DNA from 4 places in the Pseudomonas sp. H1_D05 genome. Region 2 is predicted to be linked to each of the others. Evidence: riboswitches for the same ligand, from Rfam matches in the RefSeq annotation. Region 2 holds a riboswitch; each other region holds the start of a gene.

Region 1 (4,207 bases), 800 kb from region 2:
TGTCCCGACTACCCAATCCTGATCCGGCCATGTTGCTCGGTGAATCACCGCAATCGGGCAATCCGCGCCGTAGTGCGGCAACAGTTCGGCCAGAATCTTATCCAGATGATTAACGCCCAGATGAATCGCCATGGTCGCGCCATGCTGCGCCAGACTGCCAAGCTCTTCGCCTGCCGGCATCGCGGTTTTGTCGGCGTAGCGGGTCAGAATCACGCTTTGCGACACGTCCGGCAGCGTCAATTCCGCGCCAAGCAACGCCGCACAGGCTGCGGTGGCCGTCACGCCGGGAATGATCTCGAACGGAATATCGAGCTCACGCAGATAACGGATCTGCTCGCCAATCGCGCCATACAGACTCGGATCGCCGGAATGCACCCGCGCCACATCCTGACCCTTGGCATGCGCGGTCTTGATCAATTCGATGATCTGTTCCAGATGCAGTTCGGCGCTGTTCACCACCGTTTCGGCTTGATGGCCGTCGAGTACCGCCGCCGGCACTAGCGAACCTGCGTAGATAATCACCGGGCAACTGCGAATCAGCCGCTGGCCTTTGACAGTGATCAATTCCGGGTCGCCGGGGCCGGCGCCGATGAAGTAGACGGTCATCGTTGAATCCTGAGTAAAAGAGGGCACGACTGCGTTGCAGATGAACAACGCTCATGATCAATGGCGGGGATTATCGGGATTTTACGCCGCGCCGGCCAATGCCAGCGTGGCCTGAGCGTATTTTTGCCGGGAGATCAGCAGTTTTGCCGGCGCTTGAATCAGCTGTTCAGCGAGCGCAAGCGCGGCACTTTCGGCGACGCCGTAGCAACCGGTGCGTTCGTAAGCAATCTGTGAATGGTGACTGAGCCGCTGTTGGTAGCTGGCCAGTTCGTCACTGCTGAAGTACAGCAGGGGCAGGGCCAGTTGTGCAGCAAGTTCTTGCAGGCCCGGCTCGTCGCGCTTCAAGTCGATACTGGCCAACGCTTTCACCGCCTCAAGCTCAATGCGATGCGCCTGTAGCGCTTGATCGAGTAACGCGCGCAGCGTGCTGGCCGGGCAGCCGCGCTGGCAGCCCAGGCCGACCACGAAGGTCGGCGCTGCGCGGTCATCGGTCATGCGTGGTATTGACCAGCGCTTTTGCGGCGGAACAACCAGGCGCTGATCAGGCCCAGGGCCAGCCAGAACGCCACGTTGGTCAACTGCGAAGCGATTTTGAACTGAGCTTCGAGTGCTTCGGGGGCGAGCATCGAATGCACTTCCGGTTGCGGTGCGCCGATCACGTGGGGCACGGCGAGGATGGCCACACCGAGGACCTTCATCAGCCAGTGACGGCTGAACGCGATCAGCGACAGACCTACAGCCGTCGAAGCGGCCGTGCCGATCCACCACGTCTGCCGCGAAGCCAGATCAGCGGCAGCGGTGCCCGGCAGTTCTGGTGGCAGGCCCAAGGTCGGAGCAAGCACGAACGTCGCGTAACCGGCCAGGCCCCAGAGCAGGCCCTGCGAAGTTTTGGTCGGCGCGCGCAGGGTGTAGAGGCCGGCGAGCATCAGGGCGAAACCGACGGCTACGACCAGATTACCGCCAGTGGTCGAGACTACGCGCTGCCAGCCGTCTTCCGGCTCCCAGGCCTCGGCATCATGGGTGTGCGCAGCCACGCCAGCGGCATGTTCGTGAACCGCCACCGGCTCGGACTTCTCGAAGGTTTCCGCCTGCAGAATCAGCGGCGAAACCCAGAAGCTTTGCAGCAGAGTGAGGAGCAGGGCGGCCAGCAGACCAGAGAAACCTGCAGTTTGCGCGATACGCTTGATCATGTCGGCAGGTCTCAATGGCACGGGAACGCGGCGCTGTGGCGGGTATCGTGGGCGGCGTTGTGCACCGCTTCGATGTGCGAGAAACCGGCAAAGTAAACCAGACTGGCGCCGAGGATCGATGCAAAGATTGCGGCGGTCAGGCGTTGGCTCAGGGTGGTGGTGCTGGCGATTTTGTCCGTGTTGCTGCCGGTGCTGCTGATAATCGACATGGCGCTTCCCTCTGGAGTGTCAGCGGGTGAATAGAGCGCATGAAAACCCCTGCGGGTCGGGCTCGCAGAGGTTCGAACAGCGCCCGCCCACCGCGGGTTTGTTATGTGCAGCGCCGCACAAATGCGGGCTGTGTGTTGCGGGCCGGTCTCCGGGCTCACGAGGGGCTGGCGTCAGGCCGACCTGCAAGCGTCACCTTCCCATACCGTATTGGCACAGTGGTTTTGACGCTTCGCTCGCTTACCGTTGCGGGGGCAGCACCGGACTGACATGGGCTTGAGTAAAGCACATGATTCACCGGTTTCCCGTTTCACCCTGTGAAGGGCACCCGTAACAAGTTGTGTAGGAGAGCATGGGCGGGGGATTTGAGTCAATCGACGCCTAGCGCATGATCAGCAGGACGTACACCCCCAGCGCCATCAGGAACGCATAATAGGATTTGATTCGCGTCAGGCTCAGCAGCCACGCCAACGCCACCGGCAGGATCCATGGCATGGCCGCCAGGTGCTGGCTGGCCAAAGGATAGAGTGAGACCGCCAGCAGGCTGACGAGCATCGCCACCGATGTGTATTTTCCCAGACGATCGATGAAAGCGCGGGCAGTTGCCGAAAGCCGTTCGACATCGACGGCCAGCGGCAGCAAGCGGCAGACGATCGAAACCAGCGCGCAAATCAGTACGTACAGCCAGAAAGTACCAGGTTCAATCATAGACATAGCTCGTCAGAACGGTGATGGCGAGCACCAGCAGCAAGCTGACCTCGCCCAGCCACAACAAGCTCGCGGCGGTGGCCAGGCCGGCAATCCATTGCGCATGGAAGCTGTGACGGTCGCGGGCCATCTTGCCAAGCGAAGCGCTGATGAAAATCGCGATCACCACACTGACGTGATCCATCACTGCGTTGTCGGCCACGCTGGCGAAACAGTACCCGACCACGGTGCCAAGCAGGGCGGCGGCGTACAGCAGAAAGCACACGGTGTTGGCATACGGGCGGCTGATCGGTTGCTGATCCTTGCGGATCGACATCAACGTGAAAGCCGCATTTGCCATCACCGCCAGGGCGGGGACGAACGCTTTGACCGGGCCCTGGAGGCTGGATTTCAGGCTCAGTGTGAAGACCAGAAAACGCAAGTTGATACTCAGCGCCGAGACCAGCACGCCAAAGGCGTTAAGCAGGTGCGCGGGGGTTTCCAGCAGCGTCAGTTGCAACGGCGAGGCCATTACCGTACCGCTGAAAACCACCATGGCCGGAAGATCCAGATCATGGCGGCGCCCGAGCATGCCGATCAGGGTGAAGGTCAGCAGCAGCGAGAAGACGAACGGTAGCGCATCGCGGATACCGGTCGCGATCTCGCTGCGCGATGCCGGTTTTGCCAGGTTCGACTCAACCAGCATGAGTGCTGTGCCGCGAGCCGGCCAGCAATTGCTCTACGCCGTTCTTGTAGGCCAGGGCTTTTTCCAGGTAGTACTCGGTGGAGAAGCGCGGAATGAACTCCTCCACCACGGCCACACCCCGATAGCCGTTGACCGCGAAGCGATTGAGCACATCGCTCAGGCGCAAGTTGCCTTCGCCAATCGGCAGATGTTGATGGTGGGTGTTGTTGAGGTCGGCAATGTGCAGATGCCGGGTAACCGGCGCCAGATCGGCAATGGCTTTGAACAGGCTTTCACCATACGGCAGCAGTGAGCACAGATGCGTCACGTCGATGGTCACGAAGCACCCGGTCTCCTTGTGAAAGCGCAGGTGTTCCTCGACGGTGAAGACCGGGAATTTCGGCCGCTGACCGCCCATGTTCTCCAGGCACAGGGCGATGCCATCGGTGTTGCAGCGCTTGGTCACCTGGTTGATCGCTACTATCAGGTTGTCCAGCAGTTCGCCGTTTTCCAGTTGATCTTTGTAGCCGGGATGAAAAGTGACGCTGGTGGCGCCGGCCTCGTGGGAAAACTCCACGGCGGCACTCAGACAGTCCACCGCTTGGGCACGTTCGGTCAAATCCGGGGAGCACAGGTTGTACTGGCGACCCCACCATCCGGCGTGGACGGTCAGCGTGATGCCATTGTGTTCGGCGAAGCTGCGGATTTTCCCGGCAAGCTCAGACCGGTCTTCGGCGCTCAGCGACCAGAAGGTTTTTTCGGCGTCTTCGCCGATCTCGAACTCGACCGCTTGGAAATGTCTGGCCAGATCGGTGATCGAACCCAGGATGTC
Region 2 (4,207 bases):
GTCGGCGGGGGCATTGGCCGGCAACGCGACGGCGTTGATTGCATGGGCGAACGGCGCTGCCATGACCATGACCAATGCAGCAGAAAGCTTTTTCATACGCATGAGCTGCTCCTGACCGGCCCGCGTGCAGGCCCGTCTGAATGAATGAAATCAGAAACCTTCGAGTACCAGTTTGCCTCGGGCCTTGCCGCTCTCGACCAAGGCATGGGCACGGCGCATGTTTGCCGCGTTGATCGCGCCAAAATGTTCACCGACGGTCGTTTTCAAAATGCCCTGGTCAATCAGATCGCTGACGCGATTGAGCAGGTGATGCTGCTCAATCATGTCCGGGGTTTCGTACAGCGAACGGGTGAACATCAGCTCCCAGTGCAGCGACAGCGACTTGCGCTTGAGCGGCATTACGTCGAGGCTTTCAGGATCGTCGATCACGCCCAGACACCCTTGTGGTTGGAGCACTTCAATCAGCTGCGCAAAATGCTCCTCGGTATGGGTCAGGCTGGCGACATGGCTGACCTCGTCGATGCCCAGTGCCTGCAACTGTGCGAGCAGCGGCTGACTGTGATCGATGACGTGATGCGCGCCCAATTGCCGGACCCAGTCAGCCGTTTCCTGCCGCGAGGCGGTGCCGATGACGGTCAGCTGCGTCAACTGTCGGGCCAATTGCACCAGCATCGAACCGACGCCGCCCGCTGCCCCCGTGATCAACAGGCACTTGCCCTGCCCTGAACCTTCGGTGACACCGAGACGGTCGAACAACAGCTCCCAGGCGGTGATCGACGTCAACGGCAATGCCGCGGCATCCGCAGCACTTAACGAACGCGGTTTGTGCCCGACGATTCGCTCGTCCACCAGGTGAAATTCGCTATAACTGCCGGTGCGGGCAAGGGAGCCTGCGTAGAACACTTCGTCGCCAGGCTGAAACAGCGTCACTTCAGTCCCGACCTCGCGGACGATGCCGGCGGCATCCCAGCCGAGGATTTTCGGTTCTTTGGTGAAAGTGCCGGCGCGTACTTTGGTATCGACCGGATTGACCGACACCGCACGAACTTCTACGAGCAAATCCCGGGGGCCGGAAGTTGGCACCGGAAGGTCGATGTCCTGCAACGATTGCGGATCTTCAATGGGCAAAGCGTGTTGGGTGAAGGTGATGGCTTTCATGGAAACTCGCTGTCTGAAGAGCTGATGTGCTCGCTTGCCGCCATCTTCGACTTCCCAAGCACAAAGAAAAACCAGCAGAATGCGCCAACACTTTCACTGCAGGAGTGAAAATGATCCGCATCGATGATCTTGGTTTGTTCACCCGCAGCGCCGCGCTGGGCAGCTTCACCGCTGCCGCCCATGAGGCGGATTTATTGCCCGGCCAGGTTGCCGCGGCGATCAAGCGTCTGGAGCGTGAGCTGGACGTGCGCCTGTTTGCGCGCACCACCCGCAGCCTGCGATTAACCGCCGAGGGCGAGCAATACTTGCCCACCGCCCACTCGGTGCTGGAGGCGCTCAAGCAAGGCAAGGAAAACCTGCGCGGTGAAAACGCCACGTTGCGCGGCGTGTTGCAAGTGACGGCGCCGTCCGATCTGGGGCGCAACATTTTGCTGCCGTGGCTCACACTGTTTCGCCGCCAGCACCCGGAACTGACCTTGCGCTTTTCCCTGTCGGACCAGATGGCCGACTTGTTTCGTGACCCGGTAGACGTGGCGATTCGATACGGCTCGAATGAAGATGCCAACTACGTGGCGCTGCCGCTGGCACCGTGGAACCGGCGGGTGCTGGTCGCCGCACCGGAATACGTGGAGCGCCACGGATACCCGCGAACGCCGGATGATCTGCACAACCACGCTTGCCTGCTCTACCAGCAAGGCGGCCGGATCTACGACAAGTGGAGTCTGGGCAGTGAAACGATCCAGGTCTCGGGACCGATGTTCAGCGACGACGCCGACATCGTGCGCCGCTGGGCGTTGAGCGGCGAAGGCATCGCCAACAAATCCTGGCTGGACGTCAGTGCAGACGTGATCGCAGGGCGACTGGTCGTGCTACTGAAGGATTTTCCCGGCAATGCCTCACCGTTGAGTCTGGTGTGCCCGCATCGCAAGCAGATCACCCCGGCGGTGTCTCAGCTTTATGCGTGGTTGAGTGGCCAGTTTGTCGCTCTGGAACGTATCCAATAGCTCCCCCTGGTGGTTGCCGCATTGACGAGACGCTACTCGAATGTTCAGATGCCGGCCAGTTTCAGGTGTCCCATGCCGCCGTGCATGGGGTGAAACGGGAAACCGGTACGTTCTTTTCGAACAAGTCCGGTGCTGCCCCCGCAACGGTATGCGCGTGATGTTTTCAATACACCACTGTGGCCAGACGGCCATGGGAAGGTGAAAACCTCGATACGCGCGAGCCCGGAGACCGGCCTGGAATTTCGTTTGGCAAAATCCTGCGGTGGGCGGGCATGGGCCGGTATTGGCTGTGCGCGATGCCTTCTCTTGCATGCTCTTCTGCGAAGATCCTTTTCGAGAAGACAATGATTCGACCTTTCAACACTTCTGCTCCAACCCTGTTCCTTGGCTGCCTGTTCAGCCCGCTGCTACTGGCCGACGACGCGCCGCTGGAACTCAATCAACAAATCGTTACTGCACCGTCAGTGGAATCCACCACCGTCGCCGAGATGGCCAGATTCGGCAGCAAGGTCGAAATCGTCAGCCGCGAGCAGATCGAACGCGCCGGCCCCAGCGCCGATGTCAGCCGGGTGATGCAGATGTTCATTCCAGGCTTGTATGTGGCGCCGAAAAACGGCCCTTTCGACTACGGCACGTATTCGCTGCTCGGCGGGCGCAACGACGACACGCTGATCCTGCTCGACGGCGTGCGCCTGAACAATCGCCTGTACGGCGGCCTCTATCTGGACACTCTGCCGGCCAACGCCATCGAACGCATCGAAGTGCTCAAGGGTGGGCAGAGCCTGTTGTTCGGCACCCAGGCCGTGTCCGGCGTGATCAACATCGTCACCCGCAGCCCGCAATCGCGCAAAGCCGCCGGCGAGGTGAATCTGGGCGTCGACAGCTTTGGCGGCACCACCGAAGACGCCCGCGTCGAGAATATCTTCACTAACGGTTTCGGCGACCTCGGTTTGCTGGCGTACGTCAGCCATAACGTCTCCGACGGTTACCAGCCCTATCGCAACCGCGACATGAAAAACGATTCCGGCAAGGATCGCGCCTACGAAGTCACCACGTTCGGCGGCAAGGCGATTCAGTCATTCGGCGATGATTCGCGGCTGGAGCTGTTTTACCAATACGCCGACGCCAACCTCGATTTCGCCCGCCCGGTCGACAACCACAAGACCACTAACGACCGCGTGCAGCAGATCGCCACAGCGACCTTCGAGCAGACCGTCAATGAGCGCCTGAGCTACTTCGTCAAAGGCCATATCAACGACTGGGACACCCGCTACACGCGTGTCAACAACGTCGCCGGCGGCGGCACCAAGGTCATCAACCACAATGACTATTGGGGCTTCACCGATTGGGGTGTGCAGGCCGAAGGCAAGGCTGAATTGCCCGGCGATCATGTACTGGTGTTTGGCACCGACAATCAATGGTTCAAGGGCCAGGATGATGTGTTGATCATCGATAACGACAAGGCCGAAGCCCACGCTTTCTACACGCAACTGCGCCCGCAGATCGACGCCCTGCCCGACTGGCACCCGAGCATCGGTGTGCGTCACGAAGCCATGAGCGGTGGCGATGGTGCCACCGTCGGCATGCTCACTTCGCTGTATGACCTCAATGACAATTGGTCGGTGCGCGGCCAGTACGGCAGCGCCTACAAACTGCCAAACGCCGAGCAATTGTTCGTCAATGAACCGGGCGACGAGATCGGCAATCGCAACCTGAAGCCGGAAAAAAGCCGCAATGCGGAGCTGGGTGTCGACTACAAAGGCTTTCTGCTCGACCGCGAATTCAGCGCCAGCGTGACCCTGTTCAAACGCAAGATCGACGACTTGATCACCCTCGACGACATTCAATGGGTCAACGGTGAAGGCCAGGTGCGTATGCGCGGTTTCGAGGCCGACGCCAAACTCGCGCTCAACGATCAGTGGAGCCTGCAAGCGGACATGACCCGCAACCTCACCGAAACGCGCAGCGGTGTAACCCTCAACGATATCCCGAGCTTCTTCGCCCGTTCACGCGTGGGTTATGAATCGGAAAATCGCCTGTGGGGC
Region 3 (4,207 bases), 970 kb from region 2:
CAGATCGTTGCCGACCAGGGTCATGCCGAACGGCGAGTTGAGGTTCTGCAGAAACACTGTACGGGTCTCGGCGACGCCATCATGATCGGCGTCACGCAGCAAGGTGATGCGGTTCGGGCTCGGCACGCCAGCGCCGGCCTTGCCCATGACCTTCTTCATCACCCAGCCACGAATGCCACTGCTGTCATCGGGCTTTGGCGGGGCATTGGTTTCCGCCACGAGCACATCGCCGTTGGGCAGCACATAGAGCCAGCGCGGATGATCGAGGCCTTCGGCAAATGCCGCGACCTGGGTGCCAGCCGCCGCAGTCGGTTTGCCGCCCTCGGGCCAGCCGATTGCCGGGGCGATGTTCACCGTCGGGATCAGGGTCTTGTTCGGTTCGGGCAGCTTGGGTGACGGGCCGGTGCCGTCGGTGACTTGCAGGCTGGAGGATTCACCGCAGGCGGCGAGCCCTCCGGCGAAGGCGATGACAAAAACGAGCTGGGGCTTGCGCATTGCTGATCTTCCCTATGAATGCATTCCTAATCATAGAGGAGGGCGCAAGCCCGATGGTTCCACTGTTTAGCCGCGGGCTTCCTTGAACAGCACGGCGATGCCCGGGTGATAGTTGCCGGCTTCGCTGCGCAATTTGCGGTAGGCGTAGGGGAAATACCAGGCGACCGCGCAGGTGTGTTCCTTTTGCAGGTCGTCGACCATGTCCTGCAGTTCTTCGGGGCTGGCGCTGTGCTGGGTTTTTTGTGGCGCGACAAACAGGCAGCCGAGCTTGAGGTCGCTGGCGTAGCTGATGCGTTTGGCGTCGTTGGTGATGTCCAGCAGGGCTTGAGTCAGATTCAGGTTGGTAACCTTTGGCCAGCGCTGAGTGGCCTGGATAAAGGCGCGGTCTTCGGCACCGGCGAGAAACAGATCGGCGCGGGCATTGCGCTCGCCTTCTTCGTTCTGCTTGCGCGTGGCAGTGTCGTTCAAAGTGACCAGCTCAGCCATCCAGGCCGCCGCCGAGAGCAATCCGAGATTGGCTTTCTCGTCATGCCAGTAAGGGGTGTCGCTGTCGCCGCGCACGGCGTTGTAGCGGTCGATACAGTCAAACCAGCGTTCAAGCACCGGGCGCAGGAATTCCAGGCGCGGGTTGCTGATGATCATGCCTTGCATCGTCATCATCCTTTATTGTTGTAGTGGGCTTTTCGAGAAAAGCATGGCTCTTTGATATCATTTGTATCAGTGTGGCACAAGATTGGCGGCAGATAAGTGATCGGCGGCAGTTATTCGCTCGATGGCCGCCTCTTTAATTGACGCTCCACCCCCAACCCTCTAACCTTCGCGGCTTGTTTCAGGTGCTCTGTGACCTGCGTCGACAGAGTGAAACAGGGAAGCCGGTGAGGGTTGTCTTCGCACGAAGAACCACCACGATCCCGGCGCTGCCCCCGCAACGGTAAATGAGTGAAAACTGCGCCTTGAGCCACTGCCTCGAAAGAAGCGGGAAGGCGCGCAGTCAGGCATGCGCCGCTCATGAGCCCGGAGACCGGCCTGATCCATCCAGCGGCATCACGGTGGGCGATGCCAGGCTTTTTGCCGTCTATTCTTGTGCCTGCCCGCCGTTATCCAGCCTCAACGGAGAGCTCCCCCATGACTGATTCCCCCGAGCGCGACGAACGCCATCTGGCGCGTATGCAGCGCAAAAAAGCCGTGATCGACGAACGCATCGCCAACTCGCCTGACGAGTGTGGCCTGGTGCTGGTGCTGACCGGCAACGGCAAAGGCAAAAGCAGCTCGGCGTTCGGCATGCTCGCCCGTGCCATGGGCCACGGCATGCAGTGCGGCGTGGTGCAGTTCATCAAGGGCCGTAACAGCACCGGTGAGGAGTTGTTCTTCCGACGCTTCCCCGAGCAAGTGCGCTTCCACGTGATGGGCGAAGGTTTCACTTGGGAAACCCAGGATCGTCAGCGTGACATCGCCGCCGCCGAAGCCGCGTGGGCGGTCTCCCGCGAATTGCTGCGTGATCCGTCGATCGGTCTGGTGGTGCTCGACGAATTGAACATCGCCCTCAAGCACGGCTACCTCGATCTCGATCAGGTGCTCAGCGATCTGCAGGCGCGTCCGCCGATGCAGCATGTGATCGTCACCGGTCGCGCGGCCAAGCCGGAAATGATTGAGATGGGCGACACGGTCACCGAAATGGGCATGCTCAAACATGCCTTCCAGGCCGGCATCAAAGCGCAGAAAGGCGTCGAACTTTGAATCAACCACGTCACTGCCCGGCGGTACTCATCGCCGCGCCGGCCTCCGGTCAGGGCAAGACCACCGTCACCGCCGCGCTCGCCCGTTTGCATCGCAATCAGGGGCGCAAGGTGCGCGTGTTCAAATGCGGGCCGGACTTTCTCGATCCGATGATTCTCGAGCGCGCCAGCGGTGCGCCGGTGTATCAACTGGACATGTGGATGGTCGGCGAGCAGGAAAGTCGTCGTCTGTTGTGGGAAGCCGCCGCCGAGGCGGATCTGATTCTGATTGAAGGCGTGATGGGCCTGTTCGACGGCACGCCGTCCAGCGCCGATCTGGCGCGGCACTTCGGCGTGCCGGTGCTCGGGGTGATTGATGGGACGGCGATGGCGCAGACCTTTGGTGCGCTGGCGCTCGGCTTGGCCAAGTATCAGCCAGATCTGCCGTTTGCCGGTGTGTTGGCCAACCGCGTTGGCACCTTGCGCCATGCGCAATTGCTCGAAGGCAGCCTCACCGAAGGTCTGCGCTGGTACGGCGCGTTGTCCCGAGAAACTGGCATCGAATTGCCGAGCCGCCATCTCGGTCTGGTCCAGGCCAGTGAATTGAATGACCTCGATGTGCGTCTCGACGCCGCCGCCGATGCATTGGCCAGCAGTTGTGAGGTAGCGCTGCCACCGGCGGTGGAGTTTGCCGCACCGGACGTGATCGCTGTCGAGCCGTTGCTGAAGAATATGCGAATTGCCGTCGCCCGTGATGAAGCGTTTGCTTTCACCTACGGCGCGAGTCTCGATCTGTTGCGGGCGATGGGCGCCGAGTTGAGTTTCTTCTCGCCGATCCGCGACTCGCAATTGCCTGAAGCGGACAGCCTGTATTTGCCCGGTGGGTATCCGGAACTGCACCACGTTGCGTTGTCGCAGAACACCGCGATGTGTGAGGCGATTCGCGCGCATCACGCGGCGGGTAAGCCGTTGCTCGCCGAGTGTGGTGGGATGCTGTACCTGCTCGATTCGTTGACTGACGTTGAAGGCACCCGCGCTGAATTGGTCGGGCTGCTTAAGGGCGATGCGGTGATGCAGAAGCGTCTGGCGGCGTTGGCGTTGCAAGCGGTGGATCTGCCGGAAGGTTCGTTGCGCGGGCACACATATCATCATTCGTTGACGACTACCGAACTGGCGCCGATTGCGCGGGGTTTGAGCCCGAATGGTGGGCGTGGCGCCGAGGCGGTTTATCGGGAAGGGCGGATGACGGCGTCTTATGTGCACTTCTATTTCCCGTCGAATCCGAGTGCGATTGCCGCATTGTTTGCACCAGACCGTGAGGCCGCTCCCACAGTTGAAACGGTGGTGACTGAAGCAATGCAATCCCCTGTGGGAGCGAGCTTGCTCGCGAAGAGGCCATGACCGACAACACATTCTCCGAAGCCGAGCGCCAATCGGTTTACCGTGTCATTGCCGAACGCCGCGACATGCGCCACTTCACCGGCGGCAGCGTCGAACCGGAGCTGTTGCGCCGACTACTGGAAGCCGCCCACCAGGCCCCAAGCGTCGGCCTGATGCAGCCCTGGCGTTTCATCCGCATCAGCGACCGCAGCCTGCGCGGGCAGATCCAGAATCTGGTGGAAGAAGAACGCATCCGCACAGCCGAAGCCCTCGGCGAGCGCAGTGACGAGTTCATGAAGCTCAAGGTCGAAGGCATCAATGATTGCGCCGAAGTGCTGGTCGCCGCGTTGATGGATAATCGCGAAAAGCACATTTTCGGTCGCCGTACATTGCCGGAAATGGACATGGCCTCGCTGTCCTGCGCGATCCAGAATCTGTGGCTGGCCTCGCGCGCCGAAGGCCTGGGCATGGGCTGGGTCTCGCTGTTCGAGCCGCAAGCGTTGGCGGATCTGCTGAAGCTGCCCGAGGGTGCCAAGCCACTGGCGGTTTTATGCCTGGGGCCGGTCAAGGAATTCTATCCGGCGCCGATGCTGGTACTCGAAGGGTGGGCGCAGGCG
Region 4 (4,207 bases), 160 kb from region 2:
CACCGCCGGACAGGCTGCGCCACAGACGCGTGCGCAGGTGCATTGCGTCAACGTCGGTCAGCGCCTGCTGAACAATCGCGTCGTCGGCCTGCGACCACGGTTGCAGCGCCGACAACCACGGCGTACGCCCCAACGCCACTGCGTCGAACACGCGAATGCCATCGTCGGTATCAGCTTGTTGCTCAACCACCGCAAGCTTTTGCGCAATGCTCCGTCGAGCCATTTTGCCCAGGCGTTGACCTTCAAGCAGCACCTGGCCAGCGCTCGGTTCACGCAGCCCGGCCAGCAACTTCAACAGAGTGGATTTGCCCGCGCCATTCGGCCCGACAATGCCCAGGGTTTCGCCACGCTGAACCTCAAGGCTGACACCGTTGAGCAACTCGGCGCCGCGCACCCTGAAGCTCAGGCCGGAACAACTCAAGACACTGTTCATCGTGCCGACCTGCGGCCGACCAGAATCAAGGCGAACACCGGCGCGCCGACCAGCGCGGTAATCACCCCGACCGGAATCACCTGGCCCTTGATCAGTGTGCGCGACAGCACATCGGCGGCTATCAGAAACACCGCGCCACCCAACGCACTGGCCGGCAGCAACCGCGCATGACCGGTGCCCAGCAACAGACGCGCGGCATGAGGAATGACCAGACCGACAAAACCGATCGAGCCGACAATCGACACCATCACTGCCGTCACCAGCGCTGCACAACCGATCAGCAGAATCTGCACACGCCGCACCGGAATGCCGAGCGACGCCGCCGAATCCGCACCAAAGGTAAACGCATCCAGCGCCCGCCGATGCCACAGGCAGACAACCAACCCCAATACGGCCACTGGCACCGCCAGCCACACCGATGGCCAGCGCACGCCGCCAAGATTGCCCAGCAACCAGAACATGATCCCGCGCGCCTGCTCGGAGCTGGCCGAGCGAGTGATCAGAAACGCTGTCAGCGCATTGAACAGCTGCGAACCGGCAATCCCCGCGAGAATGATCTGCCCGGTACCGCTGGCCGAGCCGCTGACCCGCGCCAGCACAATCACCAGCACGAACGCCGTGACCGCGCCGGCGAAGGCACCGACCGAAAGTGAGATGATCCCGGCACCTACGCCAAGCAGTGCGACCATCACCGCCCCGGTCGAGGCGCCGGCAGAAATGCCCAGCAGATAGGGATCGGCCAACGGATTGCGCAGCAGCGACTGTAAAATCACTCCGCAGGTCGCTAACCCTGCACCGCATGCGGCCGCGACCAATGCCCGGGTCAGGCGGTAGTTCCAGACGATGCCTTCATCGATCGGGTCGAGGACATGCCCGGCGCCCCACAATTTGTTCGCCAGCACTTGCAACACCACGTCCGGTGCAATCGAGGTTTCACCGATGGCCACGCCGGCGACCACTGCAATCAACAGGGTCGCCAGGGCCAGGAGCGTGCGGATCAGGCTGGCACTCATTGCGACAGGTCATAGCCGTTGATGGCCGTGGCCAATTGCTCAATGCCCTCGAACATGCGCAGGCTCGCCTGCAGGGCCATGGCGTCGACAATGATGATGCGGTTGTGTTTCACCGCGTCCATGTTGCGCGTCACCGGATCACTGCGCAGGAAGGCGAGTTTCTTTTCATAGTCGTCGGCGGGGAAACGTCGACGATCCATGCGCGCGATGACCAGGAAGGTCGGATTGGCCTTGGCGATGGTTTCCCAACCGACGGTTGGCCACTCCTCATCGGACGCCACCACGTTGCGCACGCCGAGGGTGCTGAGCATGAAATCGGGAACGCCTTTGTGCCCGGCCACGAACGGCTCGATGTCCATTTGTGCGCTGGAGAACCACACCAGCGCGCTGGCGTCTTTGAGCTGTTTGCCTTGGGCGGTGGCAATCGATTTGGCGAGACTCGCCTTGAGTTGATCATTGAGCTGCTGGCCACGCTCCTGAACATCGAAGATCTGCGCCAGTTGGCTCACGCTTTTGTAAATCGTCTCGATGCGAAACGGCGCCAGTCGCGTGCCATCGGCGCCGACGAGGTTGTCCTTGGCTTCGCAATCGGAAGGCAGCAGGTACGTTGGAATCTTCAGTTCATGAAACTGCTCGCGCGTGCCCACCGCGCCTTGCGGGCCGACCATCCATTCCAGTTCCACGGCGACCAGTTCCGGACGCTTGCCGATTACCGATTCGAAACTCGGCTCGTTGTCAGCCAGGCGCTCGATCTGGTCGTTTTGTGCCTTGTATTTGGCCAGCACATTGTTGAACCACAGTGAGGTGCCGACGACTTTGTCGCCCAGGCCCATGGCGTAGAGCATCTCCGTGCCGGCCTGGCCGATGGTCACGGTGCGCGTCGGTGCGTACTGGAAGGTCAGGGTGCTGCCGCAGTTCTCGACCGTCAGTGGATAGACAGTCGGTGCCGCCTGCGCCAGGGCGCCAAGGCTCAGGCCGGTAATGAGGGTGGCGATGCGGGGCAGCAGCATGGGGCAGTCTCCAGGGGAACCGTACGGGGAGCGGGAGAGTACGGTCTGGAAACACACCATCGAACGCGGTCAGGAAAACAGCGCAAGGCCGAGCAGCCAACGAAGACGCGCACGGCACGATGTCCTTCCCGGACACCCCGCCGGTTAGTAATCACTGTGCCGGCAGGTCTCCTGACTGATGCGTCATCGCCTGGCTCCGGCCTTCCCGGGATTCACCCAGTGGCAGTCGTGGAGCAGGCTCGGCACCTACAGTTGCGGGGGCAGTTCCGGTCAATGCTGTGCAAGCACCCCGGATTCCCTATTAGTCCCGTTCGGGAACCAGCGGCGGCATGGTAGTCGATCAAGCCGCCGAAGGGGAGACGAATCTGTTGCGGCGAGGATTAGTGCTGGCTCATCAAACCGTGCAACACGCCCAGACGCAGGCCCGGTTCGGAGGGCAGCATTTGTGCGATACCGAACACTTTGAATGCCGCCAGTATTAACACCAGACCGCCGGGCAGAATGCTCTGGCGGTGTGGTTGCAGGCCTGCGAGCTTGAGCTGTTGCACGTTGTTTACCTTCAACAACAGCAGCGACAGGCGCAGCAGGCCGCCGTAGGTGATGCCGTCCTGGCCGAAGTCGTTGAGGCGATTGGTCTTGAGTACTTTGGCGAGCATGCGCGCGGTGCCGGAAGAGCCGATGGTTTGCTGCCAGCCCTGAGCACGGTAGCGCCGGGCAACTTTTTCAAACTGCAGGATGGCGAAGCGTTCGGCCTCCTGTAGCGCGCCGGCGGACACATCGCCGCCGCGAAAGAATCGCGTGCTCAAGGTGCCGCTGCCGATGGCGATGCTTTCGGTTAACAAGGGTTGTGAGCCCTGGCCGAGGATCAGCTCGGTGGAGCCGCCGCCGATGTCGACCACCAGGCGCAGGTCGTCGGCGCTGGGCAAGGCGTGAGTTACGCCGGCGTAGACCAGCCGCGCCTCTTCATGGCCGCAAATGACGTCGATGGGAAAGCCCAGATGCCGCTCGGCACTGGCCAGAAACAGTTGCGCGTTGTCCGCTTCACGCACCGCGCTGGTGGCCACCGCACGAACCCGGCCGGCCTCGAAACCGCGCAGCTTCTTGCCGAACCGCGCCAACGCCTGCCAGCCGCGATCCAGTGCCAAGGCATCCAGTGCGCCGCCATCAAAGCCTTCGGCGAGGCGCACCGGTTCGCGCAGGGTTTTCACTTCCTGAATCTGCAAGCCTTTGCGGCTGCGCACCGACTGGCCGATCATCAGGCGAAAGGCGTTAGAACCCAGGTCGATGGCGGCAAACAGCGAGGCGTCGTCTTTCATGGGAATCCTTGCAGAGCATCCGTCGCGAGGCTCAAGACGGTTTGCGAGGATTCTGCCGTGATCTTGATGACATCCTGATGACGGGGGCGGGGCGATTGAATGAATTTGCGACTGTCACGACACTGTCATTATCCGGCGTCTATGCTGAGGTCAATACATCGCGTGTTCTTAAAGTTTTTGCTGCCAGTTTTGGCAGCTTTTTTTTGCCCGCGATTTGGCTGTTGATCGTTCCCACGCTCCGCGTGGGAACGCCTCTAGGGACGCTCCGCGTCCAGTGACGCGGAGCGTCACGGGCTGCATTCCCACGCAGAGCGTGGGAACGATCAGCGCAGGGTGCGGACGATCAATCAGCAGGACTGTGGAGTTTCGCCCCGGGCCAGGCGCGCATTGATGTCTTCGATCACTTCGGGCAGCTCGGCGATGGTGTCGATCAGG

The links. A riboswitch is a leader RNA that binds a small molecule or an ion and turns the genes downstream of it on or off. The one in region 2 is predicted to bind cobalamin.
Region 1: linked by a shared signal. The riboswitch ahead of AB4O11_RS24810 (CbtB domain-containing protein) and the one ahead of AB4O11_RS21300 (TonB-dependent receptor plug domain-containing protein) in region 2 are both predicted to bind cobalamin.
Region 3: linked by a shared signal. The riboswitch ahead of cobO (cob(I)yrinic acid a,c-diamide adenosyltransferase) and the one ahead of AB4O11_RS21300 (TonB-dependent receptor plug domain-containing protein) in region 2 are both predicted to bind cobalamin.
Region 4: linked by a shared signal. The riboswitch ahead of AB4O11_RS20585 (ABC transporter substrate-binding protein) and the one ahead of AB4O11_RS21300 (TonB-dependent receptor plug domain-containing protein) in region 2 are both predicted to bind cobalamin.

Annotation. Positions count from the first base shown of each region.
Region 1 covers NZ_CP162825.1:5,505,836-5,510,042, reverse strand. The annotation lists gene cobM (precorrin-4 C(11)-methyltransferase) at 1-606, opposite strand, end outside; gene AB4O11_RS24820 (cobalamin biosynthesis protein) at 688-1,101, opposite strand; gene AB4O11_RS24815 (CbtA family protein) at 1,098-1,796, opposite strand; gene AB4O11_RS24810 (CbtB domain-containing protein) at 1,808-2,005, opposite strand; cobalamin riboswitch at 2,129-2,350, opposite strand; gene AB4O11_RS24805 (hypothetical protein) at 2,385-2,711, opposite strand; gene AB4O11_RS24800 (AzlC family ABC transporter permease) at 2,704-3,396, opposite strand; gene AB4O11_RS24795 (sugar phosphate isomerase/epimerase family protein) at 3,386-4,207, opposite strand, start outside.
Region 2 covers NZ_CP162825.1:4,708,377-4,712,583, reverse strand. The annotation lists gene AB4O11_RS21315 (L-dopachrome tautomerase-related protein) at 1-102, opposite strand, end outside; gene AB4O11_RS21310 (zinc-binding alcohol dehydrogenase family protein) at 151-1,158, opposite strand; gene AB4O11_RS21305 (LysR family transcriptional regulator) at 1,269-2,162, shown strand; cobalamin riboswitch at 2,209-2,414, shown strand; gene AB4O11_RS21300 (TonB-dependent receptor plug domain-containing protein) at 2,507-4,207, shown strand, end outside.
Region 3 covers NZ_CP162825.1:3,735,476-3,739,682, forward strand. The annotation lists gene AB4O11_RS16885 (PQQ-dependent sugar dehydrogenase) at 1-495, opposite strand, end outside; gene AB4O11_RS16890 (hypothetical protein) at 562-1,146, opposite strand; cobalamin riboswitch at 1,310-1,539, shown strand; gene cobO (cob(I)yrinic acid a,c-diamide adenosyltransferase) at 1,621-2,232, shown strand; gene AB4O11_RS16900 (cobyrinate a,c-diamide synthase) at 2,229-3,611, shown strand; gene bluB (5,6-dimethylbenzimidazole synthase) at 3,608-4,207, shown strand, end outside.
Region 4 covers NZ_CP162825.1:4,547,343-4,551,549, forward strand. The annotation lists gene AB4O11_RS20575 (ABC transporter ATP-binding protein) at 1-433, opposite strand, end outside; gene AB4O11_RS20580 (FecCD family ABC transporter permease) at 430-1,434, opposite strand; gene AB4O11_RS20585 (ABC transporter substrate-binding protein) at 1,443-2,456, opposite strand; cobalamin riboswitch at 2,601-2,794, opposite strand; gene AB4O11_RS20590 (Ppx/GppA phosphatase family protein) at 2,837-3,772, opposite strand; gene phnX (phosphonoacetaldehyde hydrolase) at 4,120-4,207, opposite strand, start outside.